3 regions of the Aurantivibrio plasticivorans genome follow, and region 1 is predicted to be linked to each of the others. Evidence: predicted binding sites of a transcription regulator. Region 1 holds the regulator's gene; each other region holds the start of a gene.
What was found. The regulator PhoB, encoded in region 1, activates phosphate uptake and scavenging genes when phosphate is short. The targets are predictions, from matches to a motif close to TGTCATAAANNTGTAACA.
Positions count from the first base shown of each region.

Region 2: ACZ5NB_RS13985 (spondin domain-containing protein) is a predicted target of PhoB. The motif match lies at 3,006-3,023, and genes of this name have one in related genera.
Region 3: ACZ5NB_RS12930 (phosphatase PAP2 family protein) is a predicted target of PhoB. The motif match lies at 6,338-6,355, and genes of this name have one in related genera.

Region 1 covers NZ_AP036020.1:4,323,791-4,334,629, reverse strand. The annotation lists gene ACZ5NB_RS19555 (DeoR/GlpR family DNA-binding transcription regulator) at 1-177, shown strand, start outside; gene glmS (glutamine--fructose-6-phosphate transaminase (isomerizing)) at 221-2,056, shown strand; gene nhaA (Na+/H+ antiporter NhaA) at 2,145-3,335, opposite strand; gene ACZ5NB_RS19540 (DUF4399 domain-containing protein) at 3,552-4,010, opposite strand; gene ACZ5NB_RS19535 (DUF4124 domain-containing protein) at 4,041-5,084, opposite strand; gene ACZ5NB_RS19530 (GNAT family N-acetyltransferase) at 5,190-5,666, opposite strand; gene ACZ5NB_RS19525 (dicarboxylate/amino acid:cation symporter) at 5,676-6,947, opposite strand; gene ubiA (4-hydroxybenzoate octaprenyltransferase) at 7,160-8,026, shown strand; gene phoB (phosphate regulon transcriptional regulator PhoB) at 8,123-8,827, shown strand; gene phoR (phosphate regulon sensor histidine kinase PhoR) at 8,909-10,267, shown strand; gene ACZ5NB_RS19505 (GNAT family N-acetyltransferase) at 10,371-10,839, shown strand, end outside.
Region 2 covers NZ_AP036020.1:3,121,401-3,132,239, reverse strand. The annotation lists gene ACZ5NB_RS14000 (Rossmann-like and DUF2520 domain-containing protein) at 1-347, opposite strand, end outside; gene ACZ5NB_RS13995 (acyl-CoA synthetase) at 487-1,986, shown strand; gene bla (metallo-beta-lactamase) at 2,037-2,960, shown strand; gene ACZ5NB_RS13985 (spondin domain-containing protein) at 3,143-3,844, shown strand; gene ACZ5NB_RS13980 (cold-shock protein) at 4,251-4,460, shown strand; gene ACZ5NB_RS13975 (lipase secretion chaperone) at 4,710-5,630, shown strand; gene ACZ5NB_RS13970 (pectate lyase) at 5,798-6,985, shown strand; gene ACZ5NB_RS13965 (hypothetical protein) at 7,085-7,990, opposite strand; gene ACZ5NB_RS13960 (DUF3106 domain-containing protein) at 8,002-8,523, opposite strand; gene ACZ5NB_RS13955 (hypothetical protein) at 8,526-8,831, opposite strand; gene ACZ5NB_RS13950 (DUF3619 family protein) at 8,821-9,159, opposite strand; gene ACZ5NB_RS13945 (RNA polymerase sigma factor) at 9,184-9,807, opposite strand; gene ACZ5NB_RS13940 (hypothetical protein) at 9,912-10,472, opposite strand; gene ACZ5NB_RS13935 (YbjQ family protein) at 10,730-10,839, shown strand, end outside.
Region 3 covers NZ_AP036020.1:2,869,484-2,880,322, forward strand. The annotation lists gene ACZ5NB_RS12910 (SDR family oxidoreductase) at 1-372, opposite strand, end outside; gene uvrA (excinuclease ABC subunit UvrA) at 746-3,661, shown strand; gene ACZ5NB_RS12920 (lysophospholipid acyltransferase family protein) at 3,685-4,599, shown strand; gene ACZ5NB_RS12925 (substrate-binding domain-containing protein) at 4,879-6,246, shown strand; gene ACZ5NB_RS12930 (phosphatase PAP2 family protein) at 6,405-6,923, shown strand; gene ACZ5NB_RS12935 (MJ1255/VC2487 family glycosyltransferase) at 6,963-8,057, shown strand; gene ACZ5NB_RS12940 (helix-turn-helix domain-containing protein) at 8,243-9,085, shown strand; gene ACZ5NB_RS12945 (universal stress protein) at 9,109-9,951, opposite strand; gene ACZ5NB_RS12950 (SulP family inorganic anion transporter) at 9,978-10,839, opposite strand, start outside.

The sequences.
Region 1 (10,839 bases):
GCAGAAGTATCTCGTGATGTCATCGTCATGGCCGAATCCGAAAAAATTTCACGCAAAATACATAACGTCGAACTACCGTGGACATCTGTCCAAACGTTAGTGACTGATACCGGGATTACTAAAGAGTCAATTGACCGATTAAAAGCGCATCAAGTTGAAGTGATTTGCGCTGAATAACCGGATTAAAAATTTGAACACATACAGTTAAACGGAGAACACTATGTGTGGCATTGTTGGCGCTGTTGCGCAACGTAACATTACAAAAATTTTGATCGAAGGCCTCAAGCGCCTTGAATATCGTGGATACGATTCTGCTGGAATTGCAGTACTCAATAAAGAAGGCGAGCTTCAAGTTCTTAAGGCTGTGGGCAAAGTTAGTGAGTTGCAAACGGCTATCGACAATTCACCGACAAAGGGTGGTGTTGGTATTGCTCATACACGTTGGGCAACTCACGGCAAACCCAGTGAGGTGAATGCGCACCCTCACATTTCCGCTAAAAGTGATGTTGCCGTCGTCCACAACGGCATTATCGAAAACTATTTGGAATTGCGACAGCAGTTAGAAAGCGAGGGAATTTCTTTTCGATCAGAAACAGATTCGGAAGTACTCGCACACTTAATCCGCAAACTGTTAGATCAAGGTGAAACATTACTCAGTGCTGTTCAAAAAACCACAAAGCTGTGTGAAGGCGCGTACGGTATTGCCGTGACCGCAGTAAACGAACCTCAGCGTTTAGTTGTTGCACGTAGTGGTAGTCCACTTGTGATTGGTGTTGGTATCGATGAAAACTTCATTGCGTCAGACCAGCTCGCTTTACGCCAGGTAACAGACCGCTTTGTTTACTTAGAAGAAGGTGATATCGCTGATATCACCTTGGAAAACTACACCATCTATGAACCCAATGGTGAGCCAGTTGAACGAGAGGTTGTACAATTAACCGATAGCGTTGAAGCGGCAGAACGTGGTCAATATCGTCACTACATGATGAAAGAAATTCACGAGCAACCGAGCGTCATCGCCAATACATTAAACGGTCGTATTGGTAAAACCCGTGTCTTGGAAGAATCGTTTGGTACCAATGCAGCTGAAATTTTTGAAAAAGTCGAGCACGTCCAAATCGTAGCGTGCGGGACTTCTTATCACTCAGGTTTAGTTGCTAAGTATTGGCTAGAAGATTGGGCAGGCCTGCCCTGCTCTATCGAAGTCGCCAGTGAGTTTCGCTACCGCAAAACGGTGACGCCCAAGAACTGCTTGTTTGTTACCATCTCTCAATCCGGTGAAACAGCCGATACCTTAGAAGCATTACGTGTCTGTAAAGCGTCGGGTTACATGGCGAGTTTGACTATCTGTAATGTCGCCAACAGTTCGTTGGTTCGTGAGTCAGATTTACGCTTAATGACGTTGGCTGGGCCAGAAATTGGTGTTGCGTCGACAAAAGCTTTTACGACGCAGCTAGTAGCGCTGCAATTGTTAGCTATCGTACTAGGGCGTCGTCACGCTGTTAGCGCAGAACTGGAAGAAAAAATGGTAACAGCACTTCACCAATTGCCCGAGCTTTGCGAAGAAGTAATAAAACTCGATCAAGCGATTGAATTAGTCAGTGAAGATTTTGCGGATAAGCACCACGCGTTATTTTTGGGCCGGGGTGTGGAATATCCTATCGCTATGGAAGGTGCACTTAAACTTAAAGAAATATCCTATATCCACGCAGAAGCCTACCCTGCAGGTGAGTTAAAACACGGTCCTCTCGCTCTTGTCGATGCGGATATGCCAATTGTGGCCGTTGCACCGAGTAATGATCTCCTAGAAAAAGTGAAATCTAACCTCCAAGAGGTGCGAGCACGAGGTGGTAAGTTGTTTGTGTTTGCAGACGAAGCAGCAGGCTTTACAAATGATGAACAAACCAAAGTTGTTCAATTACCTCATGTACCTCAAAGCGTTGCGCCAATCGTCAATACAATTCCTTTACAACTCCTGTCTTACTATGTGGCAATCCTGAAGGGTACTGATGTCGATCAGCCGAGAAATTTAGCTAAATCAGTTACCGTTGAGTAGCGAAAAGCCCAGTATTAAAAAGCCGCAACAAGTGCAGCTTTTTAATACTGGATGGTGAGATGGTGATTTTGGATGTAGCTAACGTAAACTAACTACTTTCATTGGGTTTTAGCGTTAAGCGTAGAATGCTATAGCCTAATATACCTGACAGCAGCGACCCAAATAGTATGCCCAAGCGTTCGTCAAAAAACTGATTAACACCGGTTTGTTCAAACGCTAAACCAGAAATAAACAAGCTCATTGTAAAGCCGATACCGCACAGTGCGGATATACCGTAGAGCCCACTCCACCGCATACCTTTAGGCAATTCCGCGAACCCGAGTTTAATTGCCAGCCAGCAGCAACCAAAAACACCGATTTGCTTACCTATGAAGAGGCCTGCAGCGATACCGAGAGGTATCGGATGAAGAAGGCTGTCGATTCCCATACCGATAAAACTCACACCGGCATTTGCGAAAGCAAAAATGGGAAGAATTAAAAATGAAACAGCGGGCGCTAGACTATGCTCGAGCTCTTTAAGTGGTGACTTGTAGGTAAACTTAGATTTGTGAGGAATAAACATGGCCAACGCGACACCGGCCAAAGTGGCATGAACACCGGACTTTAAGAGAGACACCCACATAACAAGGCCAATCAACAGAAAGATACTGGTATCTGCGACTTGTTTCCGATTGAGAACAAATAGCACACAGCAACACAGCGCGGCGAAAGCTAGAGCGGTCAATGAGATGTTGTCGGTGTAAAATAGCGCGATTATGACCACCGCTCCAACATCATCAAAAATCGCCAGCGACGCCAAAAATATTTTGAAGGTTACAGGTACTCTAGAGCCAAGGATAACCAATACGCCTAATGCGAAAGCGATATCTGTAGCGGCGGGAATAGCCCAGCCTTGCAATGCGAAAGCACTATCACTATTCAAGGCGTAGTAGCAAAGCGCTGGAACAAACATACCACCAAACGCACCTGCCAGGGGCAGGGCTATTTTTCGTCGGTCCGACAATTCCCCTTCGAGTAATTCATACTTTAATTCGAGCCCGACCATTAAGAAAAAGATCGCCATCAAGCCATCATTAATCCAAAGTAACAAAGGTTTATTAATCTCAAAGGTACCGACTTGAATAGCGACGGGGGTATCAATTAACAAATCGTAATAAGGATATAACGGAGTGTTAGCCACAATGATAGCGATTGCTGCTGACACCATGAGCAGTATACCGGGGGCTGAATCTTGTTTTAGAAACCGGGAAAGCATGTTCTCAGAAGAACTGTTTATCATTGAATTGTGGACTCCAATAAGAATAGAAAAAGTTTAGATACTAAGAATAATATACGGTTCCGTGAAGACCAAGGATCAACACAGAATTTGGTTAAAAGTCGATTCAAAGGTAGAAAGAGGAGACCCGTGAAATAACCCTAGACTATGATTAGCTATTTCACGTGACGGATGATTAGTAGAGATCAATTGAGTCTTCTCAACGTAGATCTCTAAAAACTACTTAACGGTAATCGTAATCTTTTCTGAAAGCACCGGCTTATCGTGGGGTTTATGGATATGATCGCCCAGTAGTAGCTGCAACGTATGGGTGCCCGGTTCAAGTGTCAGCATGGTTTCAGTTTGGCCACCGCCGAAATGTTTAACTTGGTCTGTGGAAGGTAGAGATTGTGAAACGTCAGGTAGTTCTTCCAAGTTAATCAATAAATGATGGTGACCTGTATTGTCTTTTACGACGCCTGCGGGTGCCACGCCCATTCCCGAAAGGCCGAATACGATTTTGACGGGTGAAGTTACTGTATCGCCATTTTGTGGGGTCACAAAATACACCTTAGCCCCTTCTGGCGCTTTCGATGTTTCTGCCAGTGTGACGCAGGAAAAAGTAGCCATTGTGCTAGCGAAAAGACCAATGAAAAAACGGCGTGAGACAACGATTGTTTTTCTCTTAACTCGTAGCATGTAAACCTCCTTGATTAGTGATTAAATGGTTTAAAGAAAACTGCTAAGTGCTTCCTCGGCTTTGGGTTGAAGTGCAGACACATCGGCACCAATGCCATTCACGCGATAGAGTTGTATCGCTGATGACGCGCCATGTTCCTGTGTGAGCTGGCGCATCTCGCTTACCCAGCGCTGCGCATTGCTAACACTGTTAGCATTTTTAGCCCAAGTATGCTCGGCGATCTCGGCATGTGCCGCGAGGGTATCTTTGTCATCTGCACCTACAATGACTGCGGTATTGACATGGCTCGCTGCCAACCATGCGTTGACATCGAGCTCAACTTTGACGATATTTTTTTCCTTCTTGCCTGGCCACGCCGCCATGCGATATCTAGCCGCCATGCCATTCGGCCATTGAACATCCTCATAGGGAAATGCAAACCAATCGGGTTTCACTAACACAGCCCCGTTAACTTTCTCTGGGTGCACGATAACGAACCGGTTCACAAACTGTGCGCCACCTTCTAAACCGACCATGTAAAACTGCTTTTCAAAGCCGCGAATATTCTCTTGGTAATACGCCAGTATTTGTAGGACAAACTGGTCCGCATTGACATATCGTCCAAAAAGACCGCGATAGCCAAATTGATGTGGGCCGTCTGTTTTAACGCCAAAGTTAGCATCGAAAAAAACAGGGGCAACCAGCAGCATGCCGTGTTGTTCCGCAAAAGGTAGCCACTTACTAACGATATTTGCGACCGACTGTGATTCTGGTAAACGTTCGTCTAGTTGACCGTGGGCTAACACTAAGATAGGTCCACCAACTTTAAAGCTTTTCGCACGGTACTGAACAAACTCACCACCTTCAACTTTGCGCAGTACCGCTTGACCACGACTTGCTTGAAATTCCTTTTGTATCTTGGCAGCCCGCTCACGCTGCGCTACTGAGCTACCCGCCTCTGGCATAATTTTGGGGGGTGGTGTATCGGAGTAGTGAACGTGGCCACGACTGTCGGTCCAACGATAGATTTCTGCGATTGTCTTCGCGTTATAGACCAAGGAAAGGAGGATGAAAATACCGATGAGGAGTCGCATAGCGAAAATGGCCTTCATAAAGACGAATATGATGTGAGAACTCAATAATAGCAAATGCTAGCGTTAATTGGCGGTACCTCAATCGAGTCTGTTCACTGGCGTGAGCTAACCATGATGACATTGATTTTGTACGCCAATCTGTTTTTCGAAAATAAAGACCTCACCTAGGGGTGTTACCCGAGATTCGACAGGCTGGAACCCCGCCTTATGATAGACGCTAATGGCCCGCGAATTGTCGACTAAAACATCGAGCCATAGGCGAGTAGCGGGTAAATAAGTAATGACGTAGTCTTCAATCGCCACCATTGCGAGCTGGCCAATACCTTGGTTTGGAGTCTTGACCACGATTCGACGAAGCTCGACGGTTTGCCGGGCGGCACTATAGACCAAGCAGGCAAACCCTAGCTGGCCGTCACTCTGGGTATCAATAATATTTAGATACAGGACTCCCGGCTTGCAGCGCTCGGCCAGATGCTCTTGTGTCGAATAGGGCTCAATGTAAGCATCGTAGCCACTAGATGTCTCTAGTTCTGCATAACTCGCGCAGTCTCGAATGCTGCCTTTTACAACCGCAATGTGCACAACATTACCTTAAGTGAGTTTGGTCTCTTCGCCTTCCGAGCGGCCAATGACTACCGCACAACAACTATCACTAAATACATTGACTGAGGTACGCATCATATCGAGCAAGCGATCGGTTACCATCAATAAACCGACTAACTCCAGAGGCAAATCCAATACCGTCATGATGACCATGATAGCGACCAAGCTAGCAGCCGGAATACCGGCTACTCCAATGGATGTGAGCAGCGCTATAATCACGACGATAAATTGCGTAGCAAACGATAAATCTCCCCCGTAAGCTTGAGCGATAAAAATGACCGCCACGCATTCATATAATGCGGTGCCATCCATATTGATAGTCGCGCCTAATGGTAAACAAAATGATGTCGTACGATTTGATACCCCGGCATTTTTTTCAACGCATTCCATCGTCAGCGGCAATGTACCCGACGAGCTGGCGGTCGAAAATGCGGTAAGCATTGCTGGTGACATTGCGCGAAAATGTTTTATTGGATTAACGCGGGCAATAAATTTTAGTATTAACGGCATGGTGACAAACATGTGTAGTGCCAGCGCGATAACCACGGTGACAAAAAACCAACCCATGATTTTTACTGCATCAAAACCGGTATTTGCAATGGTTTTCGCAACCAACCCAAATACACCAATGGGTGCAAACTTCATAATAAACAGTGTCACAGCCATCATGGTTTCGAATACGGCTTGCCAAAAATTGTGCAGTGTTGTGCGCAACTCGGGTTTCAGTCGCGTCATGTAATAACCAAATAATAAGCCAAAAAAGATAATGCCAAGCATCTGCCCTTCAGCAGCGGCGCTAACAATATTGGGTGGCACCATGCGGACAAAGACTTCGACAATATCGCCGGTACCTCGCCCATCGGCGCGAGCAATTTCTTTGGCGACTTCATCGGCAGGCACCAGGGTTAATTGATCACCCGCTGGCTGCCCGTCGATGACACCGGGCTGCATAATATTCACAACGGCTAAGCCTACAAGAATCGCCAGTAAGCTCGATATCATGTAAAACGCGAGGGTTTTTCCACCGAGGCGGCCAATATTGCCATCGCTCCCCATACCCGCGACACCGCAGATAATGGATGAAAAGACTAAGGGCACAATGATCATCTTTAAACCATTGAGAAACATGGTGCCAACAAAATTGAAAACACTATAGGTTGATACACCGAGTACCTGCGTCGACTGATCGGTGAGGCCGCCAGCGATAAATGCGAGAACGATGGCCCCTAAGATTTGCCAGTGCAACGGGATACTTTTCATGGACACTCCAACGCGTAAAAATCGAATGACGGCTTAAAATCGGTAACAAGCAATAGGGTCGACCTTAGGGCAAGCACGTAAATTTCACAAGTCTAGCCAGCCAATGTCCCTAAAATGGTATAGTGCCGCGATACATCGTCGTGATTATTGCTTCAACAAGCGCGACGATGTATCGCGCAAGAAGAATAACCACACAGAAACCACAACAACTTATGACCACGCTAACTCAAAAAATAAACCCGTATTGGCGATTAATGCGTTTTGATCGCCCTATCGGCACACTGTTATTACTGTGGCCTACGCTATGGAGCTTGTGGATTGCTGCGGGTGGTTTGCCGTCGATTAAAAACCTGGTGATCTTCGTGGTGGGCACTATTATTATGCGCGCCGCTGGTTGCGTGATTAATGACTACGCCGATCGCCATTTTGATGGCCACGTCGAACGCACACAACATCGCCCCCTGGCAAAAAAAGAAGTCTCTGAAAAAGCGGCTTTAACACTCTTTGCCGTGCTATGCCTGCTCGCGTTTGGCTTGGTTCTCCTGACTAACTCGTTAACTATTAAGCTTTCATTGGGTGGGGTGGCGCTCGCCATTTGCTACCCATTTATGAAGCGACACACGTACTTACCGCAAGTTGTTCTAGGCGCAGCCTTTTCCTGGGCTATCGTCATGGCTTTTGCTGCCGAGCGCGGAGAGCTGCCGCCAGAGGTATGGCTAATTTATACCGCCAATTTATTGTGGACTGTGGTGTATGACACCTTCTATGCCATGGTCGATCGGCGCGATGACCTTAAAGTAGGGATTAAATCTACCGCCATTCTGTTTGGGACAAATGACCGCGCCATAACCGCAGGCTTGCAGCTACTAACCTGCTTTGCGCTGCTTCTAGTGGGCCAGCGCTTTGAGATGGGAATCGCCTATTTCGTTGGGGTTGGTTTGGCCGCGCTATTATTTTGGTATCAACAATGGTTGATAAAGTTTCGCAACCGCAACGACTGTTTCAGAGCATTCCTCAACAACAACTGGGTTGGTGCCGTCATTTTTGCTGGAATCGCAGTGGATTTTGCGTTGGGCTAAGCAAATTCCCGGCGTTGTCATAAACTTGTAACCATCTCTTTATTAAATGGTAGGCTGACAATGACTAGTACACTGACCAGTAATACAGGCGACGTTATGCCCGATAAAACCATTCTAATTGTTGACGACGAAGCAGCCATTCGTGACATGCTCCGTGCTGCGCTGGAAATGGCTAGCTACCGCTGTTTGGAAGCAGAGAATGCCCAAGACGCACACAGCCTAATCGTTGATGAAGCTCCCGACCTCATTCTTCTTGACTGGATGCTACCCCAAACCAGTGGCATCGAGCTTGCGAGGCGCTTAAAGCGAGACGAAGTGACCGCTAACATTCCGATTATCATGCTGACGGCGAAAGGTGAAGAAGACAACAAAGTGCAAGGCTTGGAAACCGGAGCGGATGACTACATCACCAAACCCTTCTCCCCTCGTGAGCTTGTCGCACGCTTAAAAGCCGTATTGCGGCGTATCGATACCCCCGAAAAGCAAGACCCGCTGTGGGTAGATGGCCTCTGCCTGGATCCGGTTAGCCACCGCGTCACCATCAACTCTCGCCCCGTCGATATTGGCCCTACCGAGTACCGTCTGCTGGAATTCTTTCTCACCCACCAAGAGCGTGTCTACAGCCGATCACAGCTGTTAGATCACGTATGGGGTGGCAATGTCTATGTTGAAGAGCGCACGGTTGATGTCCACATCCGCCGCCTGCGCAAGGCGTTGCAGCAAGATGGCCACGAGCGTTATGTACAAACCGTGCGTGGGGCTGGCTATCGATTTTCAACGCAACTGCCTGAAACTGCCTAAAACTAATACAATAGAGTCCAAGGGAGGGGGTGATCCGCGTTTCTTAATGCAAAAGATCACTCAGCTATTGCAACCTCCCCAATGCGAACTAAGATTGCGGCTTTACTCAATTATTTAAGGCAGAACGTTTTGCACAGAGGGTTTAGCGCCGAGCTTCAGCGCGTATGCATTTTTACCGCCGTCGGTGTGGTAGTTGGCTTAATTATTGGCGAACTCGCCTGGACACTGATTGCCATTGGTGGCCTCTATATGGGCTGGACGCTGTGGCAAATTCGACGATTGGATCGCTGGTTAACTGCCCGCGAGCCGGGTCTACCACCGGATGCCAGCGGAATCTGGGGCGATATCTTTGACCGCATCTACCACCTCCAAAAGCGTCAAGGCCGTGAAAAGAAGCGCCTGCAATCTGTTATCAACCGGGTTGAAGATACCACCGCTGCCCTACCCGATGCCGTTGTGCTGCTTGACCCCAAAGGTGAAATCAGCTGGTGGAACGACAACGCGAGCCAGTTGCTCTCCTTACAGCCAATCGACAAAGATCAACCGTTGACGCACATTCTGCGTAACCCCGCGTTTATTCGCTATTTCGAAAAAGGTGATTACAAAGAACCCATCAACATCAGCGCACCAAGTAATGATGCTATTAAGCTGCAAATTCAAATTACGCGGTATGGCCAAGGCGAGCGCTTGATCGTGGTGCGTGATGTCACACGTTTATTTAAGCTAGAGCAAATACGCAAAGACTTCGTTGCCAACGTATCGCACGAACTCCGAACACCGCTAACGGTTATCAAAGGCTATTTGGAAACCTTAGGGGATTTTCTCAGCAGCGAGCGCGCGGAAAGTATTGCATCGACCTGGGTAAAACCCATCGCGCAAATGCAACAACAATGTAATCGCATGACACTGCTGATCAACGACTTAATTACCTTGTCGCGACTAGAAACCGAAGACCGCGATGCAAACCAAACCGCGGTATCTGTTAGAGCACTAGTGAATAATGTACGCAGCGAAGCGGAAGCGGTAGCAGGAGATGATTACAACATCAGCGTCGATTGTGAATGCGACGATGCGATTACTGGTATACAAAAAGAATTACACAGTGCGGTATCCAACCTCGTCATTAACGCCGTTAAATATTCACCCAAGGGTAGTGACATCAATATCCATGCGTACCGCGACGATAAAGGCTGTTACATAGCCGTCACCGATAACGGTATCGGTATTGACCCCATTCATATCCCTCGCCTTACCGAGCGTTTTTACCGTGTCGATACCAGTCGCTCGATAAATACCGGGGGAACCGGGCTTGGCTTGGCTATCGTTAAACACATCTTACTTCGTCATGATGCCCAGCTTCACATAGACAGTGAGCTTAACAAAGGTTCGACGTTTACCTGTCACTTTCCGATATCGCGCATCGCTCGCGAAGCCGCATAAACCCTGAGAAATAAGTGAATATCGTGTAGATTAGACGCGTAGCGCCAATGATGTGCAATTGAATCGAGGCGCTTTCGTTAAACACCGGGTTGTAGGAATAATCATGGCCAAATGGCAGCACTGCTTTGTTGATAGTATTTCTGCTATTGGGGCACAACAGTGGCAAACGCTTTTTGGCCAAGACTCAGTGTTTCTACGCTATGAATTCTTGCACGCTCTTGAACACAGTGGTTGCACCACAAAAGAAGCGGGTTGGCAGCCTCATCACCTTCAGATCATCGACAACAACACGACGGTTGCCATTGTCCCGATGTATATCAAAACAGACTCCTACGGAGAATATGTATTTGATTGGTCGTGGGCCGATGCTTATCATCGCTATGGTATCCCCTACTACCCGAAACTTGTCACCGCTATTCCATTTACACCGGCCACAGGAACACGCTGGGCCAAACTTCCGTCGGTGGATGACGCACACCTCATTAGCTATATCAGCACAGCAATTAACGCAGAAATAAAGTGCTTAAACGCATCGTCATGGCACTGCCTATTCCCCAATCAAGACCAATCCA
Region 2 (10,839 bases), 1.2 Mb from region 1:
GAGGCTACAGCGTAGTGTGAGGACCGCTTGAGGACAGAACTCGATAATGCGCCGCTACAGTGAATAAGAATTGTATTGGGTCTGATCGCATTTTCTTGGTGGAGCATCTCAACAATGCTACTAATCGCATCGTCGCTGACCAAAATAAACAGAATGTCAGCTTGTTTGGCGGCGTCGGCAATTGTCGTTACGGCAGTTGCTGGCATCATTGAAGAAAACTGGTTCTTAGCCTTTTCTATATTCCTGGCACCGATAGCGGAGACCGTGATGCCATTGTCCTGGAAGGTTGAGGCGAGAGTCGATGCGACAATACCAGAACCAATAAGTGAAATGTTTCGCGTAGCCATGCTAAGTCTCTAATAAATTGGGAGATTTCCCAGTTCGGCTGGGTGTACAGTTCATCGAAAGTGTGGAAGTATCCTCGGTTACATTGCCTACGCTAATGAATAGATTCCGTATTGCAACCATTTCTGTGTAAGGTCGCTAATGATTACTGATAACGAGACAAAGCAAGCTTTTCCATTTCTAGATGATAACAATGATAGGCTTGCCTTAACCATAGGCGAGGAGCAAGTTACTTACGCCGCACTTAACCAACGTATTAATGATGTTGCTGCGAAGCTTCTCAAAGGAGGTGGAGATCTCCGCGAAGAACGGATCGCCATGATTATTCCTCCAAGCTTGGACTATGTCACATTGCTCTTTGCCATTTGGCGAGCTGGTGGAATTGCCATTCCTTTGAATATAAACGCTGTTATCGGCGAGCTTGAGCATTATCTTGTGTCAACGGGTGCGACGCAGTTAATTGTCTCCGACCAGTTAAATGGAGACATTGCTAGTCTATGCGCTCAACATGGCGTTGATCATCAGTTGTTCACCGATGTCGAATCAATGCCAATTCTTAACGCAAATCTACCTTCGCTTGATGTTTCCCGCCGAGCGATGATCTTATTTACGAGCGGCACAACGAACAAACCCAAAGGGGTGGTGTCAACGCATAGCAATATTCACTCTCAGATTCTTTCATTACTAGAGGCATGGGAGTGGCAAAAAGCGGATTGTATCCCTCTGTTTTTACCGATGCATCATGTTCACGGCATTATAAATATCCTATGTTGCGGATTGTGGGCGGGTGCAACAATTGATGTCTTTACACAATTCGATATCGAAACACTTTTGCCAAAGGTTACGGAAGATACGTATACGTTGTTTATGGCTGTGCCAACAATTTATGCAAAGTTAATATCCTACTTAGAAGGCATGAGTGCTGGCGAAAAAGAAAAAGTGTGCAACGGGTTTCGTCATATGCGCTTGAATGTATCCGGGTCGGCCGCTTGTCCTATCCCTATTTATGAAAAATGGTTGGCGTTGACGGAGCAAGTGCTTCTAGAGCGTTATGGTATGACAGAGATCGGAATGGCTATTTCAAACCCCTATCGTGGTGAGCGGCGGGCTGGTGCAGTCGGCGTCCCTCTACCTGGGGTCGAGGTGGCGTTATTTGATGAAAAGCAACAACGTGTAAGTACAGAAGGGGTTCCTGGGGAAATACGCATAAAGGGTAAGACCGTATTTTTGGAGTACTGGGGAAATAAATCCGCCACCGAAGAAAGCTTTGTTGATGGTTGGTTTTGCACGGGAGATGTTGCCGTCGTTGAAAATGGCTATTACCGTATTATGGGACGCTCATCGATTGATATTATTAAGTCGGGTGGCTTCAAAATATCAGCACTGGAAATTGAGGGGGTGCTACTGAGTCACGACGAAATTTTAGAGTGCGCCGTCATTGGTGTTCCCGACCCTATCTGGGGAGAAGCCGTAACGGCAGTAGTGGTGTTGGCTCCGGGTTCTTCTATCGATGACGTGGCGTTAAAAGAATGGTGTACGGGAAAAATGTCTTCGTACAAAATTCCGAAAAGTCTACGAGTCGTGGATTCTTTACCGCGCAACGCGATGGGAAAGGTGACCAAAACGCTTTTGCAGAAGTAGCCAGTAGACTGGTGATTGATATCTAACATTAAAACTTAAATAGGGGTGCTATGAATTTTCAGCTTAACAAGCGGTGTGTGCTCGCGGTCACGAGTGTCGTAGCAGCGTTAATGTGTTCTCTTCCAAGTGCAAGCTCAACTGATAATGAAGCAGCGCGCTACGTAAGCGATCTGAGTAATCAGGAAAAAGAAGAAATGGCCAAACCATTACACCAAGATGCCAGTGAGCCTGAAGAACCTTTTAATGTATTGGCAAATATATATTCTGTTGGTGCAAAAAATATCGGCGTCTATCTCATTACAACTGACCAAGGACATATTTTAATAGACTCTGGCACGCGCGAAATGCAGAGTTTGGTCATTGACAATATTAAGCGCTTAGGTTTCAACCCTTCTGATATACGGATCCTATTAGCAACGCACGCGCACTTTGATCATGTACAGGCTCATTCGGCAATTCAAAACGCAACCAAAGCGAAAGTGTTTGCAATGGAAGGCGATGCGCAAGCATTGCGCCAAGGAAAAGATCTGTCCCCACTGGGGTTTGAAGGCTGGCCGAAGGTCAAAGTCGACCGGGTTTTAAAGCACGGTGATGTCGTATCGCTTGGTGGCGTCAATTTAACAGCGACTCAAGTGCCGGGGCATACCCCTGGGTGTACCGTGTGGAGTCTAACTGCGTCAGAGTCTGATAGGCTGTATGACGTTACGGTATTTGGATGTCGTGGGCCAAACGCAGGGGTGCAACTGCACGGAAATCCTCAATTCCCGGACTTGATCCAAGAAACACTGTTGGGTTTTGAGCGGTTAGCTGAATTGTCACCGGATATTTACATCAGTAATCATCCGGGTGCTGATATAGCTCGTTGGGGCGATGCACTTAAGGGCGGGGCTCGCCCCCACCCACTACTGGAGCAGCAACCATGGGATGAAATGGTTGCGCAAACCAAAGCGCAGTTTATGACTCGCTATGAATAGCGCGCTCTATAGTTAAACGGTTTATGTTCTTTGATCTCAGCGTGTTGTGGAATATTTGTGATACATTTTACAGGATTGTAAAGTATCGCCTTTAGCGTAAATTCTCGTAACCCATTCACGTTCGTTCTCGTACTGACGTTGCCATTGTGAATTGGCAATTGATCAAAAAAAGGAGAAAGGACATGAAGATATTTTCAAGCAAATCGCTGCTCGCAGCTGGGCTAGTATTATGTGGTGCATTTAGCGGAGTGCCAGCTTTAGCCGATAAAACATTGAGATACGAAGTAGAAATTACGAATGTGACGAAAGGACAATTTTTTACGCCTCAATTAGTGGCGACGCACAACAACTCAGTATCCGTATTTGAGCTAGGCCAACCGGCTAGTATAGAAGTTGAGTTGCTTGCAGAAGGTGGTGATACGGCACCATTAACTGATCTCCTGCTATCGCAAGGGAGTGCGGTCAGTAATGTCGTCACCATTCCAGGCTTAATTGGTCCAGGTGAAACTCATCAAGTAGTCATTGAAGCGAGTAGGCATCATCGATACTTAAGCGTTGCGGCAATGCTCATTCCCACAAACGATACGTTCCTCGCAGTGAATGGCGTGCGATTACCATTTCGCGGTACGAGCGTTACTCATAGCCCCGGTTACGATGCCGGAACAGAGCTCAATGATCAGAATTGTGCAAACATCCCCGGGCCTCGATGTGGTGGAGATGGCTATTCCCCGGGTCCCAATGACGGTGACGAAGGCTTCGTATACATCGGTAATGGGTTTCATGACTTGGGCACAGAAGATGAGCAAGGAAATGAAATTCTGACCCCCGAAATATACGACTGGAATAACTCGGTAGCGGTCATAAAAGTAACCCGCATACATTAGTCTCTTAGCGGGTCGTAAGACCCGCTTATTATTCTCGACTATTTCTGCTTATTAAAATAATGTCCGCATTGTCTATTTTACTTTTTGGGTATATCTAGATTGTTTTTCTATTCTATTCAGCACTAATTAGATTATATTGACTGGTTTTTTTCCTCAATATCGCCACATTATTGTGCATTTTTATTTGTTAAAGTTGCATGGCTTGATGTAATTGACTTTTATTTGGCCCAGGATAGAATAATCGTCAAGCTAGAAAGCAAGAACTTATTCGTCTGCCAATTCGATCGTTTTAATTATAAAGCCCTCGTCCTGCCGTTAATAAGTAATCGCCAACTTTCCGGCTGTGCCGCGACTATGTGTTGTGTTTGCGGCGATTATTTGTAACAACAGATCATGAGGAAAAACTATGTCAGATCGCGTCACCGGTACCGTAAAGTGGTTCAACGAGTCTAAGGGTTTTGGGTTTATTCAACAGGCTTCAGGGCCCGATGTATTCGCACATTTTAGTGCGATAGAGGGGGATGGCTTTAAGACTTTAAATGAGGGTGAGCAAGTTGAATTCACCGTTACTGAAGGAAAAAAAGGTCCGCAAGCTGAAAAAATCGTAAGAATGTAAATCTTGTTATTTGCCTAGATAAAAAGCCAGCTTTATCGCTGGCTTTTTGCGTTTATAGCCGTATTACAAATTTTTCATTGGTGACCAGACAATCTTTCGCTTCCCGCGTTGCAAAGTGAGCTAGATCTCATCCACAAGGGAAACATTTTCAGACAATTTGCATTCCTCCAAAGTTTTGCAGTAGTTTCTTCGATCAGAAATAACAAGATTCTTGGGTTAAAAATAACAATAACATTGATAGGCAAGCAAATGGCGTCTAAATCAACGATTGATTTGTTTTACGTGTTTCTTTACGGGTTGGCCTTTTTACTGCTTAGTTTAACAGTTGTCTGGTATCTGGCACGTGAAGACACTGATGAGTCTCTTATGCTCGAAACCTCGGCGACTGAGAGTAAGACAGAAACGATAGAAAGTGTTTGGCAATGGTCTTCTAATGAAGCCTTGCGTGAATATGCAGCGACACAGCAAGGGGGCGCCCAGGGGCTCGATGCCCGTGTCGCCGCGACTATTGACGAACAGCGCATAGTGAAGGCTTTGGGTGATGTGCGCATTGATCACTACGGCAATGTCGTGGTGGATGAGGTAGGTCTTCAAGCGTTATACCAAACGATAGGTTATAGCGCAGTCACTATGAGCCAGCAGCAGCGTGATTACGTTAGCCAGGTAATTCGTGATGGTTTACCCAGTCCTGCTGCCGAGCAAGTGGTAGATATCGTCGGTAATTTTTTTGAGTACTTACAGGCCAAGTCTCAACTCGAAACCGTTTACCCCAACGTGACCGATCCAGTAACCTTGTCGATTAAACTTGATGATCTTCAAACCTTGAGGCAGATGTATTTTGGGGGATCTGTTGCAGAAAAGTTATTTAAACGCCAGCACGTACAAGAGCAGTATATGCTCGAGAATCTGCGAATTACTTCTGATACGAGCGTATCTGAAGATGAAAAGCAACGTCAGCGTGAACAAGCCCAAAAACATTTTTTGACGCGAGATTATGGCATAACTAACTGGCTTAGTCGCCGGGACATATTCTTGCAACAAAAAGCCGATATTCTTAATTCATCGCTGTCGTCAGCCGAACAGGCGCAGCAAATTGAATGGCTATTTGATGCTTCGTTTTCTGTCGAAGAGCAGCAAGCCATTGCCGCTGAAAACCTCACTGAGTTCTAACGCGGGCTGTGTGCCCGGTGTCACTATTCATGAAACCCTAGGCAAAAACAGCCAGTTTTTGCAATTATATGTCCTCTATACAGTGTTAGGCTTCGCGGTCTACGCTGTAGGGAAGTTAATGCAGCATCCCGTCAACAATAATTAATCAAAAATAAAGAGGGGCTGACATGAGTTTAAATTTACTACGTTTAGCGGTATTTCCTGTGGCACTGTGCGCAATGATCAGCAACGCCGTTGCGACCAGCCAGCCAGATGACCCTACCCCGGAGCCTAATCCACCTGCAGGGGCCTTAGAAAACGGGCGCTATGTCATTACCAATAGCTTTAGCGGTAAGGCGATGGAGGTTGGCGGCGCAAGTGTTAGCAATGGTGCAAACGTCGTCCAATATGATTACGACGGTGATACGCATCAACAGTGGGATGTCACTAATTTAGGCAATGGCTACTATACATTGCGTCCCGCTCATTCAGGCAAATCGCTTGATGTCTATGCATGGAGTACATCGGATGGTGGTGACTTACGTCAATGGGAATATTTAGGGGGTGACAATCAGCAGTGGCAAATTAATGCTGAGGGTAATGGAACATACAATATAATCTCACGCTTTAGTGGCAAGGCAGTAGAGGTCTATGACTTCAATTCATCGAATGGCGCCAACATTGTCCAATGGGAATATTGGGGAGGCGCGCCTCAATTGTGGCGATTTGCTTTAGTCGGTAGCTCACAGCCGCCAACTGGAAACGGGAAAGGTTCAAGTTGTGTTTCAACTGGCTCGGTGACTGTTTCGTCTACCATTGTGGTTAGTAGCGGTGTGTTTGATGGCGGCTGTAAAACTTATAATCCAACATCCGCTTTGGGTGACGGAGGACAAGGTGAAGGTCAAAAGCCTGTGTTTCGAGTAGAAAACGGTGCGACGTTGAAGAACGTCATCATCGGTCGAAACGGTGCGGACGGTATTCATTTTTATGGAGGCGGGACTATCGATAATATTCGCTGGACGGACATTGGCGAAGATGGCTTAACCGTGAAATCGCAAGGCGATATCGTCGTCCGCAATATTGAAGCTTATGACGGATACGATAAGTTTATGCAAATTAACGCTGCTGCCAATATTACTGTGTCGAATTGTATTGTCGATGGAGCCGGGAAATTTTTGCGGCAAAATGGCGGAACAGGGTTCACCATCAATGTTACGGTTGATAATTGTGATATCAAAAATATGAAGGAAGCTGTGTTCAGAACTGATAGCTCGTCATCGACCGCTCGCTTAACGAACTCGCGTATTCGCAATGCAGGTACCATCTGTTACGGGCCATGGCGAAGCTGCACTACGTCGAATGTCGTTGAATTCTAAATAAAGGTTTTTAATTAAAGTTTCCCCTCCCCTGAATATTAAAAAAGGGCTCGCCGCCAATCAGTTTCTGACTGGCGGCTTTTTTATGCCATTGCAATACTAAAAATAGACACTGGCACTTGCTGTGATTTCCGAATCGATTGAGTAGTTATCACCTTGATAGCTTGTGTACTCAATTACTAGGCTACTGTTTTCACCCAGGCGAATCCCGCCAAACAAACTTGCGTGGGTTACATCAACATCATTTGGGTTGCGATACCCAAATGTTGTGCCGAGTTCCCACTTCAGTCTCCAGGGTGTTCGTAGGGTGACTTCGGCTTGGGAATAATCATCGTAAAGGGATTCCAAGTCGCCGCCTGAAAATAGTGTATGTCCAACGTAGAGACTGGTTGCGAGATTGTGAAAGCTACCAAGCATACTTGCCGATAGATGCACTTCCTTCGTCCCGCTACCTAAAAATTCGTCGTAATCTGCATTGTCAAATTTGTAGCTGATGCTAGTCGCTGGGGTCCAGTTGGACTCGTTGTAATAGGCGTACTGCGCATAAATGCTGATGTCGCCAATACCCGATGCTTGATAGTCTTCGTCCTGATAATCAGCACACAGCTGCGTTAAACGACGAATTAAAAAACCTCTTTCTGGGTTGATTTGACCTGCGTCCAAGCGCTCACAGGCATCGGCTACGTTTAGAGGAATATTGTAGGCATAAGTCCCTTCGACTTGTTGCAGCGGAATATCCACGCCTAGGCTCCAACTATGGTGACTTCCTCTGAGACTATTAACTGAAGGTGCTAGCAGCAAAGTCGTTAATTGGCCATCACCAACTTGCAAGTTTTGCCGCTGGTGTTGAAGCTCGAGATCAAGTGCACTGCTATTTAGTGGGTGTAAAGTATCGTCTAGTGCTTGCGAATTGGGTTCGGCATTTGCTGAAGCGATAGACCCAACGTTGGTGATACAGATGAGTGCGGTGATTGCACCCGTAGCAAATCGAGTGAAGATAGTCACAAATCGTTCCTCTAGCGATTTAAACGTTGTTTTAATAGCTGCTCGCGGAGTTGTCGACGTTGCTGTCTATCCGCCTGGCGAATACGATCACGCATCTGCCGTCTTTCAAGAGGACTCATCTGTTGAAAGTTATGTTGCAGATTGTTCTGCTCTTCAGCGGTTAACCCTTGGAACCAGCGATATCGTTGTTGCAATTGTCTGCGTTGCTCGAGGGGAAGTTGAGAAAAGCGTTCGTAGCGTCGTTGTAATCTCTCTCGTCGTGTTTGTTCTACGGCTTGCCACTTCGCGAAACGCTCTTGCAAAAAAGTGCGTTGTTCGTCGCTTAATGATTGATAGCGTTGCGCAGTCGCCAACAAACGCTGTCGCTGCGATTCATCAAGTTGTGACCATCGCTGTTCTAAGGGGGCAAGTATCGCTTGCTCTTCACTATTCAGTTCCTGCCACTCTTTGGCATGTGATGAGACAGCGAATCCTACTACGAATATTGTGGCCCAGATACATTGGACGAGTGGTTTATATTTGATGGGTTTCATAATCACTTTCCCTCCGTGAGTAGCGGAGACGTTTTGGTCTTGGGTTTTGGTTCCATATCAAGCGACTCTAGCGCTTTGATGAGTTCAATCGATTTAGTCGATGATTCGTGTTCACCTTTTTCCAATGTCATTTGTTGGTATTCATGACTCAGTACTTCCTCAAGCATCAGTGGATCAAGTAATTCGCCATCACCTTGACTGTACTCGCTTAACCATAGCCAAAATGCTTCAGAATTAGTTGCCTCCTCAGCTTTTGCTGCGAGACTTTGAAGTAGCACTATCGCGATCATTACTTTGCTAAATCGCATCGTTACCTGCATCCGCTAGGTCGCCAAACTCTATGAGTAAGTCCATGAGCTCGAGCATCTCTGGATCAACATCAAGGTAAGTGAGGGTATCTAACGTTTCCTCTGGTGCTGGTGTTTGAACAATACTTGGCAATATGAGGGCGACCAATACCGACGCAGCGATAGCTGAAGCAGCGATTTGCCAGCGTTTTCGGGCTGAACTCGCTTGCCGCTTTGCTAGGGCTTTATTCCTGGCTTCACGCAATTGTTCGCGAACATTCTCTGGCAGCGAGTCGGTACTTTTGTCTAAGCTGCTTTTTATGGCGTCGCTAAATTTTTTATCGGTCATAAGGGGTTACCTGTAACCTGGTTGCTATTGTGAGTATTCGTGTTGCATGTGCATTAATTGCTTGCGTAATTCGCGAACTGCTCGCGAGTAATGTGTTTTAACGCTGCCGCTGCTACATTGCATAATGTTCGCTGTGGTTTCCACATCGAAGCCTTCCCAACTGCGTAGTAAAAACGCCTGCTGTTGTCTGATGCTTAATTGCTCGACGGCGTGCATCACGGCCTCTATGTCTTGTGTTCGCTGCCACACACTGTCAGGCATTTCACTTTCGTCGCTTTCCGCTAAATCAATGGGATCTTCTTCCTGCAGCTCATCTTCCTGGTACCCACGTTTTTGCCAGAACCAGCGATGTTGCCTTTGCTGGCGCCGATGGGATTGTATGATCTCGCGCTGCAAAATTGTTTGAAAAAGCGGCGCCCATTCTGACGCCGATTTGTCGGCGTAGTTAGTGGCCAGCTTGATCATTGCTTCCTGTACTACGTCCAACGCTTCGGCATGACTTTTTGTCGCTAGCTTGGCCATTTGATATGCGCGGCCCTCCACGCTCGCAAAAAAGTCATTGAGCGATTGCGCTGTTCCCTCAGCATCATGTTGATGAGCTGATTCCGCGGCAGCATGTGCAATGTTGGCGTTATGTAAATTGGCCATTCGTGAGCGTCTGTTTCTCTATTTCAACTTCGTTTTTGTCGCTCATCACAACACAATCTCCTGGGTATTGTGATGAGCAGCAATCCGTTGCTAAGGACAAAATCCTACTCTGCGCTATCTGATTCGTTATCACCACGGCTTCTATCAATGACTCTAGTATGTGTTTCACCATCTTTGTCAACCACAGTGATCTCTTTATGGAGTGTGCCAGCCTCCTTATCGATTGTCGCTACGACATTGCGAGACGTGGTGACACCTTCCGCATTGGTGCGGGTCGATTCTCGCGTGAAGCCATCCTCACTGCGCTGCATGACGTCGCTACTACTGTAGGTGCTACCGTCGAATCTTTCCCCCTCAGTGGTGCGCGTGCGGGTTTGCGATTCTTGGTCGATATCAACCGTTGTCGTTCGAGTGGCGGTTGCGCCATCTGGCCGTGTGCGGGTTATGGTTCGTGTTCCTTCTCGCATTTTACGTTGTCTGTGTTGTTCTGCCATACGTGCTCGGTGCTGTTGAACATTGGCATGTCGGGCACCATCGGCTGAGGGGCCTCGGGACTCTGCGTTTGCAACGGTTACACCGCAGGCAAGGACTGCCGTCAAAGCTAGACCTGTAGCGAGATGGATGTATTGGCGGAAGTGAGGGTATTGGTTGTTGGGCTTGTTCATTATATAGCTCCGTTAAGTCAGTCGTGCTGTCAATATGAGTGTGGCCAGAGGGCCTTAGTTTGTGTCATCTCGCGCGCTTACTATCTATAACGCACAAGTCTGGAATCGGTTGACACGTCGTTTAAAAAATCACGGGGTCGAGCTACTAGACATGCTGGGGTTAAGACGGGCATATTACCGGCGCAAAGAGCCTGTCTAGGGCTATCAGATTGAGTTTTAGGCTAATGTTGATAGGGTTTACGGAGAAAGGATAAAAAATGCTGGTTACGAATATTGAGATGGTGCCCGGGCGACGGGTGAGAGAACACCTTGGCATGGTGCAGGGCAATACGGTACGTGCTAAGCATGCCGGCAAAGACATTATGGC
Region 3 (10,839 bases), 1.5 Mb from region 1:
ATGGACATCGATAACCGTTTGAAAGTCAGCCATGTCCATTTTCGCAAAACTTTTATCGCGTAAAATACCGGCATTGTTGACTAACATATCTATTCGACCAAATTCACTGAGCGTTTGCTCAACCAGCTGAGCTACGCCAGCAGGGTCCGTCACGGAAGCGCCATTCGCGATCGCCTGCCCTCCAGCGGAGCGAATTTCCTCAACCACTTGGAGAGCCGCATCGCTACTACCACCAGAGCCATCCATCGCACCGCCCAGATCATTCACAACAACTTTCGCTCCACGCTCAGCTAACTCCAGCGCATGACAGCGGCCCAAACCTCCGCCAGCTCCAGTGACAATGGCTACCTGCTCTTTAAATTGAATAGTCATACTGCCTCCTAGCGCCGACTCTAAATTTAGGACGCTTCTCATATGGTTTTGAAAGGTAAACTTACAATGTGTTTATCGAAACCCAATTTACCCTATTTAACGCCCTTGGACACTTAGAAGACAAAACCTCCAAATTTGGTCCAATAAAATGTTTACTGTATATCTTTACAGTAACCGCAAAGGACGTGCATACTACTCCCACTCCTACCGACGGGTCGCCTTGGGATTACATCAAGGAGCCAGGCCAAAGGAATGGCAATCCAATTCTAGCCGATCCTCAACAATAGGTATTTTTGGACAATTCCTTGGCGACTCTCGGTGGGTGACCAACTATAATGCTTGGTTTGTTCGCAGAATGGCGTAGGTAGCAGTAGTGGATACGATTTTCGTCCGGGGTGCGCGCACCCACAATCTGAAAAACATCAATCTCGATATCCCTCGGGACAAACTAGTAGTCATTACCGGCCTCTCTGGCTCAGGTAAGTCCTCACTAGCCTTTGATACCTTGTATGCCGAAGGTCAGCGGCGCTACGTTGAATCTCTCTCTACGTACGCTAGGCAATTCCTTTCGATGATGGAGAAGCCTGATGTTGATCATGTAGAAGGCCTCAGCCCTGCCATTTCAATCGAACAGAAGTCCACCTCCCATAACCCCCGCTCCACCGTGGGCACCATTACGGAGATATATGATTACCTTCGTCTGCTATTCGCCCGCGTAGGTGAACCCCGCTGCCCAGAACACGGCGAGCCGCTAGCAGCGCAAACGGTGAGCGAGATGGTCGACCAAATCTTATCCTTACCTGAAGGAAGCAAGGTCATGCTACTCGCGCCGATTGTGCGAGATCGCAAGGGTGAGCACTTGCATGCTTTTGAGCAGTTGCGCCGTGACGGCTTCATCCGTGCTCGAATCGATGGCATTGTCGTTGACCTAGATGACACCCCGACACTTGATAAGAAGAAAAAGCATACCATTGAAGTGGTAGTCGACCGCTTCAAAGTCCGCGACGATATTAAAACTCGCCTTGCGGAGTCTATCGAGACCGCTCTACAACTGACAGATGGCATCGTCCATATGAGCTTTATGGATGGCGATGCCGATGATCGTGTATTTTCGGCGAAACACGCATGTCCGCATTGCGACTACTCTTTGAGTGAGCTAGAACCTCGCCTATTTTCATTTAATAACCCGGCCGGGGCCTGCCCTAGCTGTGATGGGCTTGGTGTAAAACAATTTTTTGATGAAGATCGTATCGTACAAAACCATGAGGCTTCATTATCAGAAGGCGCTATTCGCGGTTGGGACCGAAGAAATATTTATTACTTCCACATGCTGTCTTCACTTGCCGACCACTATGGGTTCGACATCGATACGCCCTGGAAAAAACTACGAAAAAAAGACCGCCAAGTTATTTTGCACGGTTCAGGTAATACCGAAATTGATTTCACCTACGTTAACGACCGTGGCGATGTATATTCGCGCACCCACAGCTTTGAAGGTGTTATCCCCAATATGCAGCGGCGCTATCGTGATACCGACTCACAGATGGTGCGCGAAGATTTATCAAAATACTTATCTTCACAACATTGCCCGGAGTGTGGTGGCGCAAGGCTAAAAGAAGCTGCTCGCAACGTCTTTATCCAAGATAAAACTCTCCCTGAAATCACCAATTTTCCAGTCGGCGATGCGTTCGATTATTTTACCGACTTAAAGTTTGTCGGTGCCAAAGCTGAAATTGCCGATAAAGTGCTAAAAGAACTGCGGGATCGCCTGCGATTTTTGGTTGATGTTGGTTTAAATTATCTAACGCTGAGTCGCAGCGCCGAAACTCTCTCCGGAGGAGAGGCACAACGAATCCGCCTCGCCAGCCAAATCGGTGCTGGCTTAGTTGGGGTAATGTACATCCTTGATGAACCCTCCATTGGTTTACATCAACGCGACAACGAACGACTACTGAATACACTCACCCACTTACGTGATCTCGGCAACACGGTCATTGTTGTGGAGCATGATGAAGATGCGATTCGCAGTGCTGACCACATTATCGACATTGGCCCTGGTGCTGGCGTACATGGTGGTCAGGTTATCGCACAAGGTACAGCGAAAGAAATTATGGCGACGCCTGCATCGATCACCGGGCAGTATATTTCTGGCGAGCGTGAAATTTCTGTTCCTGCAGAACGAACCCCATTTGATCATAAAAAACAATTAATGATCGAAGGCGCTAGTGGCAATAATTTACAAAATGTAAACTTGTGGATACCTGTAGGTTTAATGACCTGTATTACTGGCGTTAGCGGTTCCGGAAAATCAACACTGATCAATAATACGCTCTACCCGCTTGCCGCAACCGCTTTAAATAAAGCCACAACATTGAAGGCCGCGCCACATAAGGACATTCAAGGCTTAGACCATTTCGACAAATGTGTCGATATCGATCAGAGTCCTATTGGCCGAACACCACGGTCAAACCCCGCAACTTATACCGGTATATTTACCCCTATTCGCGAATTGTTTTCCGGCACACAAGAGGCTCGCTCTCGCGGTTACAAAGCTGGGCGCTTTAGTTTTAACGTAAAAGGCGGTCGATGCGAAGCTTGCCAAGGGGATGGTGTTGTTAAAGTAGAAATGCACTTTTTACCCGATGTGTATGTGCCCTGTGATATTTGCCACGGCAAGCGTTACAACCGTGAAACACTGGACATTAAATATAAAGGCAAAAACATCCATGAAGTGTTGGATATGACGGTAGAAGATGCGCGAGAATTTTTCGACGCCATTCCTGCTGTATCTAAAAAACTGCAAACCTTAATGGATGTAGGCCTAAGCTATATTCGACTTGGCCAAGCAGCGACAACCTTATCTGGCGGGGAAGCGCAACGCGTCAAATTGTCTCGTGAACTATCAAAACGGGATACCGGTCGTACGTTATACATTCTCGATGAGCCCACCACTGGCTTGCATTTTTACGATATACAACAGCTTCTCAATGTACTCCATCGATTACGTGATCACGGTAACACCGTTGTGGTTATCGAGCATAACCTCGATGTCATTAAAACCGCTGACTGGATTGTAGACCTAGGCCCTGAAGGGGGAAGTGGTGGCGGAAAAATTATCGGTACAGGGACACCAGAGGATGTCGCGAGTCTTGAGCATTCTCACACAGGTCATTTTCTAAAACCTCTACTAGAAAAACATGCGACAAAAGGAAAAGCGAGAAAGACAAAAACGCCCACTAAAACCAGTGGACGAAAAAAGGTTGCTCGAAAGTCAGCCTCGTCTAAATAACACGTTTTCCACGGTATTTTTTAATGTCTAGCACTTCCCCCAAACCCTCCTTCGGCCAACGAGTTGGCTTCTTAGCGTTCCGATTGTTTTTACGGGGGGCTAGCTGGCTTCCCCTGAAGGTTGCACGCGCAATAGGTAGAAGTTTGGGCGTCGGCTATTACTACACATTTAAAAGACGTGTTCACTTTGCCCGAGTTAATATTAATATCTGCTTCCCGGATTTAAGCGAAGAAGAAAAAGAAGTCCTAGTGAAAGACTGCTTTATCCAAGCAGGCATGTGGTTTATGGAAGCCGGCGCAGTGTGGCTGTGGCCAAGAGAAAAAATGCTTGGTTATGTGCGGGAAGTAAATCCTGAACTTTTAGAGTCTGTCATTGATAAAAACCACGGCGTAATTCTCGCCATTCCTCATCTCGGCAATTGGGAAATCATTGCACCATTGATCACAAGCCGTCATCAATTCGCTTGTTTTTATCTACACGACGAAAAAGTTCCTCTCATCAGCCAATACATATATCAGCAACGATCACGGAACGGTACCCTGTTGGCCCCAGCCGGACCGAAAGGCATACGCATTTTATATAAGCACTTAAAAGCTGGTAATGTCGCCGGACTACTCCCAGATCATATTCCAAGCGCCGACATGGGTGTATTTGCGCCATTTTTTAATAGAGACGCATTGACCGGCACATTGATATCATCATTAGCGAAAAAAAATAATGCGGCTGTATTATCTGCCGTTATTGTCCGCACAGATTCGGGATTTGACGTTCATTACGATCATGTAGAAAATCAACACAGTGATGACCCAGTGCTTGCGGCAAAGAGTATTAATGCCGCGATTGAGAAGGCAATTGCTATCGCCCCTTCGCAGTTCCAATGGGTTTATCCGCGCTTTAAAAAACGTCGAGACCCCAACACCCAATCGCCTTATCGTTAGAATTTTTTCAAAATAATAAATATAGAAAATTTGTTCACCCCTTTTACCTTCCGGTCTACCTACAAACTATTTTCACACCAATTGATGTGTACAACGTCAACTATGTAAGCATGTCCACACACCAACGAAAAGTAAATTTCAACCAATCACCATTTATTTCGCAAATCCGGTAATGGAAATAGACGCAAATCTTTGTACAATGCGCGCCGCCTAAAACAGGTTTCGAGCGCGACTCCCTGGTAGGCTGATTTTTCTGATGTCTGGAGGTATGAAATATTTATGTCACATTTATTTGTTAGGTGGTTTTCAAACTCTCTCATAGGGTTACTCGTTTGCGCCTCAACTTTCGCCGCCACTGAAGACGATCGAGGCGAACTACTACCTTTTACCACCCAGCAGAACGGTAAGCTTTTTTCTGTCGCCGGATCCAACACTGTTGGCGCAAATCTTATGCAAGTGCTACTCACAGATTATTTTTCTTCGAAAGGTGCTACCGATATTCAACGGATCGACTCTGAAGTTGAAAATGAATATCGAATACAGGGGCGCTTGGGCAAACGTACCATGTATGTTGACGTAGCAGCACACGGATCATCTACAGGTTTTCAATCGTTGATGACGGACAGTGCAGATATTGCTATGTCATCGAGACGAATAAAGAGTGCGGAAGCTGAAAGTTTGCAACATATTGGTGATTTGAAAAGTTTTTCAGGTGAACATGTCATCGCTATAGACGGCATCGCGGTCATTGTTAACGCTCAAAACCCGCTAAACACTCTAGAGCTAAAACAAATTGCAAAAATATTTTCTGGCGAAATTACTAATTGGGCGCAACTCGGTGGTATCCCTGGAGAAATACAGGTTTATGCGAGAGATGGGAATTCAGGTACGTGGGATACGTTTAAATCTCTGGTACTCGGTAAAGCTTACACGCTTTCACCAAAATCTCAGCGTTTTGAATCAAACGATGAGTTATCCGATACAGTCGCCAGAGATAAAAATGGCATTGGTTTTGTCGGCTTAGCTTCAGTAAGAGAGGCTAAAAGCATTTCGGTATCAGAGCAAGGCACATTGCCATTACCACCGAAGGTTGCTTCTGTTGCTACCGAAGACTACGCTTTGTCGCGCCGCTTATTTCTTTACACACCAACCACCAATACCACGCCCCTCATTCGTGAATTTATTAGTTATATCCATAGCGATAATGGCCAAGATGTTGTCAATCAGGTGGGCTTTGTCTCACAGAATATTTTGAAGATTGCTGGCGACATCGAGGAATCAGCGCCTGAGCAATATCGGCAAGTGGTCTCAAAGGCTGACCGACTCTCCGTTAACATTCGCTTTGCAGCTGATAGCGCTAGCTTAGATAACAAGGCCCAGCGCGATATTCTAAGACTCGTGGATTTTATGGAGCGTCCTGAAAATTTAAACAAGGATATTATTCTAGTGGGTTTTGGCGATGCCAAGCAAAGCGAACAACGTGCAGAAGTATTATCTAAAATGCGCGCCATCGCAGTCAAAACGGCGCTATACAAACACAAAATCGGCACCACACCTGTACAGGGCTTTGGTGCATTTATGCCCGTAGCAGACCTTAGAGGTGGTAATCGCGCAAAGAACCAACGTGTAGAAATTTGGGTTCGTTAATTCTTTTAACGAACATAGCCAGCGCGCCGTGCTCAACCTCCCATCCGGTTGAGCACTTTTACTCTATCACTTCATCGAACCGTCACCATCTAGTCACATAACTGTCATATTTGCTTTATAGGCTATACAGCAAATATAGGGTATGGCAGATAGAGACGATGCGTTTACTTGAATATGCAGCTCACTATGACTTAGTAACATTTGGCTGGCTACACCAAAGAGATAGTCAAAGGCTACTTGTCCCTATCGCCAAAAAAATCTCTTTCACCGCCGATGGATACTTTTATTCATTTTTAATCTTATACAGTTTGGTTAGCTCCCACTGGGGGCTATTTCAACTGTCAGTTGCTACCTTAGTTCTCGAGCGTATTATTTATTTCTTCTTGAAGAATTCGTGTAAGCGCAACCGACCGCCCCAGGTTATTTCTGGTTTTCAGAGCATTATTACGGCATCGGATAAGTTTAGCTTTCCATCCGGGCATACCTCAGCAGCCTTCATGCTCGCGACTCTGGTATATCTAATCAACCCAGCACTAGGTGCCTTCCTATATCCCTGGGCGGCTTCAGTTGCAGTCTCGCGCGTCGTGCTAGGAGTCCACTTCCCAACAGATACTTTGGCCGGTGCTATTCTAGGATCAAGTATGGCTGCTATAGGCTACAGCATTTTTATCGGCTAACGACTTATTTAGAACTAAAAGACAAAAAAGAGGCAGACATTGAAAGTTTTGTATGGCGTGCAAGGTACAGGCAACGGGCATATTACACGCGCTAGAGGCATGGTAAAACACCTTGCCGAATTCGGGTTAGACACCGACTTTATTTTTACCGGTCGGCCTTTGGATAAATTTAACGACATGGAGCCTTTTGGGCAATGGCAGCGTCGTGAAGGAATGACGTTTGAGGTCAAACAGGGCAAGGTTAAAACGTTTGATACTGCGCTCAATTTAAAACCTCGCCAGTTTTGGCACGATATTAATGAGCTCGACTTATCACCTTATGATTTAATTCTCACAGACTTTGAGCCTGTTACGGCCTGGGCTGCTAAGCGACAAAAGAAACCGTGTTTTGGTTTAGGCCACCAATATGCTTTTGACTACGCCATTCCGAAAACCGGCGATAACCCGTTCACTCGTATGGTGATGCGCCAGTTTGCACCGACTACCTACAACATCGGGATGCATTGGTACCATTTTGGACAACCGATTCTCCCTCCCATTGTCGACGTCGCGGACGACGTGATTACTATTGATGAGAAAGTCATAGTAGTTTATTTGCCATTTGAGTCCGTCGACGATGTGCTGAATCTCTTGCGCCCATTGTCAGACTACCAATTTTTGTTCTACGGGCATTTTACCGAGCAAACCATTGAAAACCACATCACGATGAACCCGATTTCTCGCGAGGGTTTTCAAAAGGATCTGTTGCGCTGCAACGGTGTCATCTCAAATGCAGGGTTTGAACTAGCGAGTGAAGCCATTGCGTTAGGGAAAAAGATATTAGCCAAGCCGCTACATGGCCAAATGGAGCAGCTATCGAATGCATTGGCGCTAGAGCAGTTAGGCCTCGGACAGCCCATAAAACAGCTAGACGTTGAAGCTACCCGGCGTTGGCTCAGTGAATTCGAAGCCAAACAAGTAGAGTATCCCAATGTTGCCAAAGCACTCTGTGAATGGATCTCGCAAGGGGAACTTGAAAATATACAGCCGCTAATAGAAAGCCTATGGGCGCAGACCAAAGCGCACGGTGTTGATGCGTTCAACGAGTATCCGACTACGACCTTACGCAGTCGAGCATCGGCTGGTGGCTTTTAGCCGCCAGCGCCATTAGCTTTCCCCCCTATCCAAAAACCACTTCGTTTTCCCCAGAGCCACACGCGCTTTCCTTGACTCTCTTCCCGGCTGAGGTATATTCCGATATCCGGAATCAAATGTGTTCACGATATACATCACGCGGAACAGCTTGATTTGGCTATTACCGCTACCACAGAAGAATAAGAATGAGCGAAACGACTCCAACCTGTCCTGTAATCTACATATGGAAAAATCGCCGACTTTACCTCGGCACGCAATTTGTCCCTCTTAGAGAATACGAAACCCCCGCGGATCAATTAGTGATCGCGCTGGAGGGCAAGATTATTTTTAACCCTCCTGGAGAGGCACCTATCGAAACTCGGAGTATATTGATGCGTGCTGGGACGCCCGTGTTGATGGAACACGTCGATACAACCAACGCCATCATCGCAATTTGCTGGTTAGACCCAATAGGCCAAGACTATTTCGTCAATGAGTTGTTGATGCAGGATAAAGCGCCTGAAGTTTCAAACGCTTACTATAACCACCAATACGAGCAGGATATTATTGACGCATTTCTACGCTTACGAAGCCGAAAACCAAGTGCAGAAGAAGCGGAGTCTATTCTCGAAAAAGCACTAATACCCACTGAGCATGAAGGGCAAGAGATATTTCATTTTGATCCGCGAATCATCAAGGTGATGCAACGTATACGCGAGACGGTCAAAGAGAACCTGCCAGTGAAAGTACTGGCGGAAGAAGTGTTTTTATCGGAGTCTAGGCTACTGAAACTATTCAAAAGCCAAATTGGTATACCCATTCGGCGCTACCGTCTCCGACATCGTTTATTTGTAGGGATCATGCACCTAAGTGGTGGGGCCAGCGTCACCGAAGCCGCCATTGAATCAGGATTTGCTAGCTCCGCTCACTTCTCCAAGTCCTATAGCGCGTTGTTTGGCATTCAACCAACCGGTGCTTTAATGAAACCACCCTTTGCTGAGGTCTTTATTCCCGAGAACTTTAGTCTTGATTCAGATGATAAGGAGTAACTTGATAGACAATTAGATGTGAGCTATCTGAGCAAAATAATAGGAACCGTGCTTTCGGTAACCATCTTAGACGTATTGCTTCCTACAAAAAACTGCCTAATGCGCGAATGCCCATAAGCTCCCATCACCAACATCTCTATCCTGTGAGCTTCTTGGTACTGATGCAATGCATCGGCAATATCTCCTTTGAGAACGCAACTTGTCACCGAGTGCCCATGTTGCTCTAACAATAGTTTAGCGGGCTCAAGCCGATCGGATTCCGCTTCACCAACCATCACTAGGTGCCCCTCCAAACCTCGAAGCAAAGGACTAGCCGCAACCCGCTCAATAGCCTTGTTTGCTGTTTCGCTACCATCATAAGCAAGCATATAGTTACGAGGAGCATTAAATTCTCCGACACTGACAAGGATCGGGTTGCTAGCTGCCCTAACAACATTTTCCAGGTGAGACCCCAAAGCAACTTGCCCTTGCGTATGATCTTCACCCATACGCCCCATTACCAGTAAGCGCGTTGCATGTTGCATTTCAAGTATCGTATCCAGTACGAAACCATGGCGTTGTACTTCTTCTACCTTAACCACACCCTGCTTTTGCACCCTATCTTTCGCATCAGCGAGCATGTGCTTGCCATGCTCAAGCGCTAAGCGGCTTCGCTTTTCATCGAGCTCGGTTAACTCAGACAATAGATGTTCACGACTTCCCAAACCTATCGCGCCAGATAAATTATCCTGGTCGGGCGTACTAGACTTTTCCAGCACGTGTAATAAAGTGAGTGGCGCATCAAGTCGAGTACTTGCCCATGCAGCTGCATCGCAAACGCCTAGCGCACTCGGGGAACCATCAATACAAGCGACAACATTATTCATTATTTTTTCACCTACACAGTAGCTTCTTAGTGTCCAGCCATTAACTTTTCGACTTCTTCGGGTTTATCATGAACACCAAATTTGTCGACCACAGTTGCTGTAGCCTGATTCATTCCCACCACTTCAACTTGAGTACCTTCGCGTCGAAACTTGATGACAACTTTATCCAGTGCAGAAACTGAGGTGATATCCCAAAAGTGCGCTTCCGACAGGTCAATGATGACATGTTCAACGGCTTCACGAAAATCAAATGCGCGCGCAAACTCATCTGCCGATGCGAAGAAAACCTGCCCAACTACACGATAACGTCGCCCACTAGGCTGTTCCAATAGTTCACTTTTAACCACCATAAACCGGCCAATTTTATTGGCAAAAAACAACGAGGCCAACAACACGCCAACAAATACGCCAATAGCCAGGTTGTGGGTAGCGACGACAACTCCTACAGTGACTAGCATCACAATGTTACTCGACAAGGGATAAGTTTTTAGGTTGCGTAAAGAATCCCAAGAAAAGGTTCCAATAGAGACCATAATCATGACTGCTACCAGTGCCGCCATCGGAATTTGGCCTATCCATTCATCCAAAAATACCACCATTATGATTAGCAAAAGACCTGCGGTAAGTGTCGATAATCGTGTTCGCCCGCCGGACTTAACATTAATAATTGACTGGCCAATCATTGCGCAGCCAGCCATTCCGCCAAGCAAACCGGAGCCAATATTCGCGATACCCTGTCCGCGGCACTCTCGGTTTTTATCGCTTGGCGTATCAGTCAAGTCATCCACGATAGTGGCTGTCATCATTGACTCGAGCAAACCCACGACGGCTAATCCAATAGAGTAAGGAAGAATGATCAATAATGTATCTAAATTGATTGGCACTTCA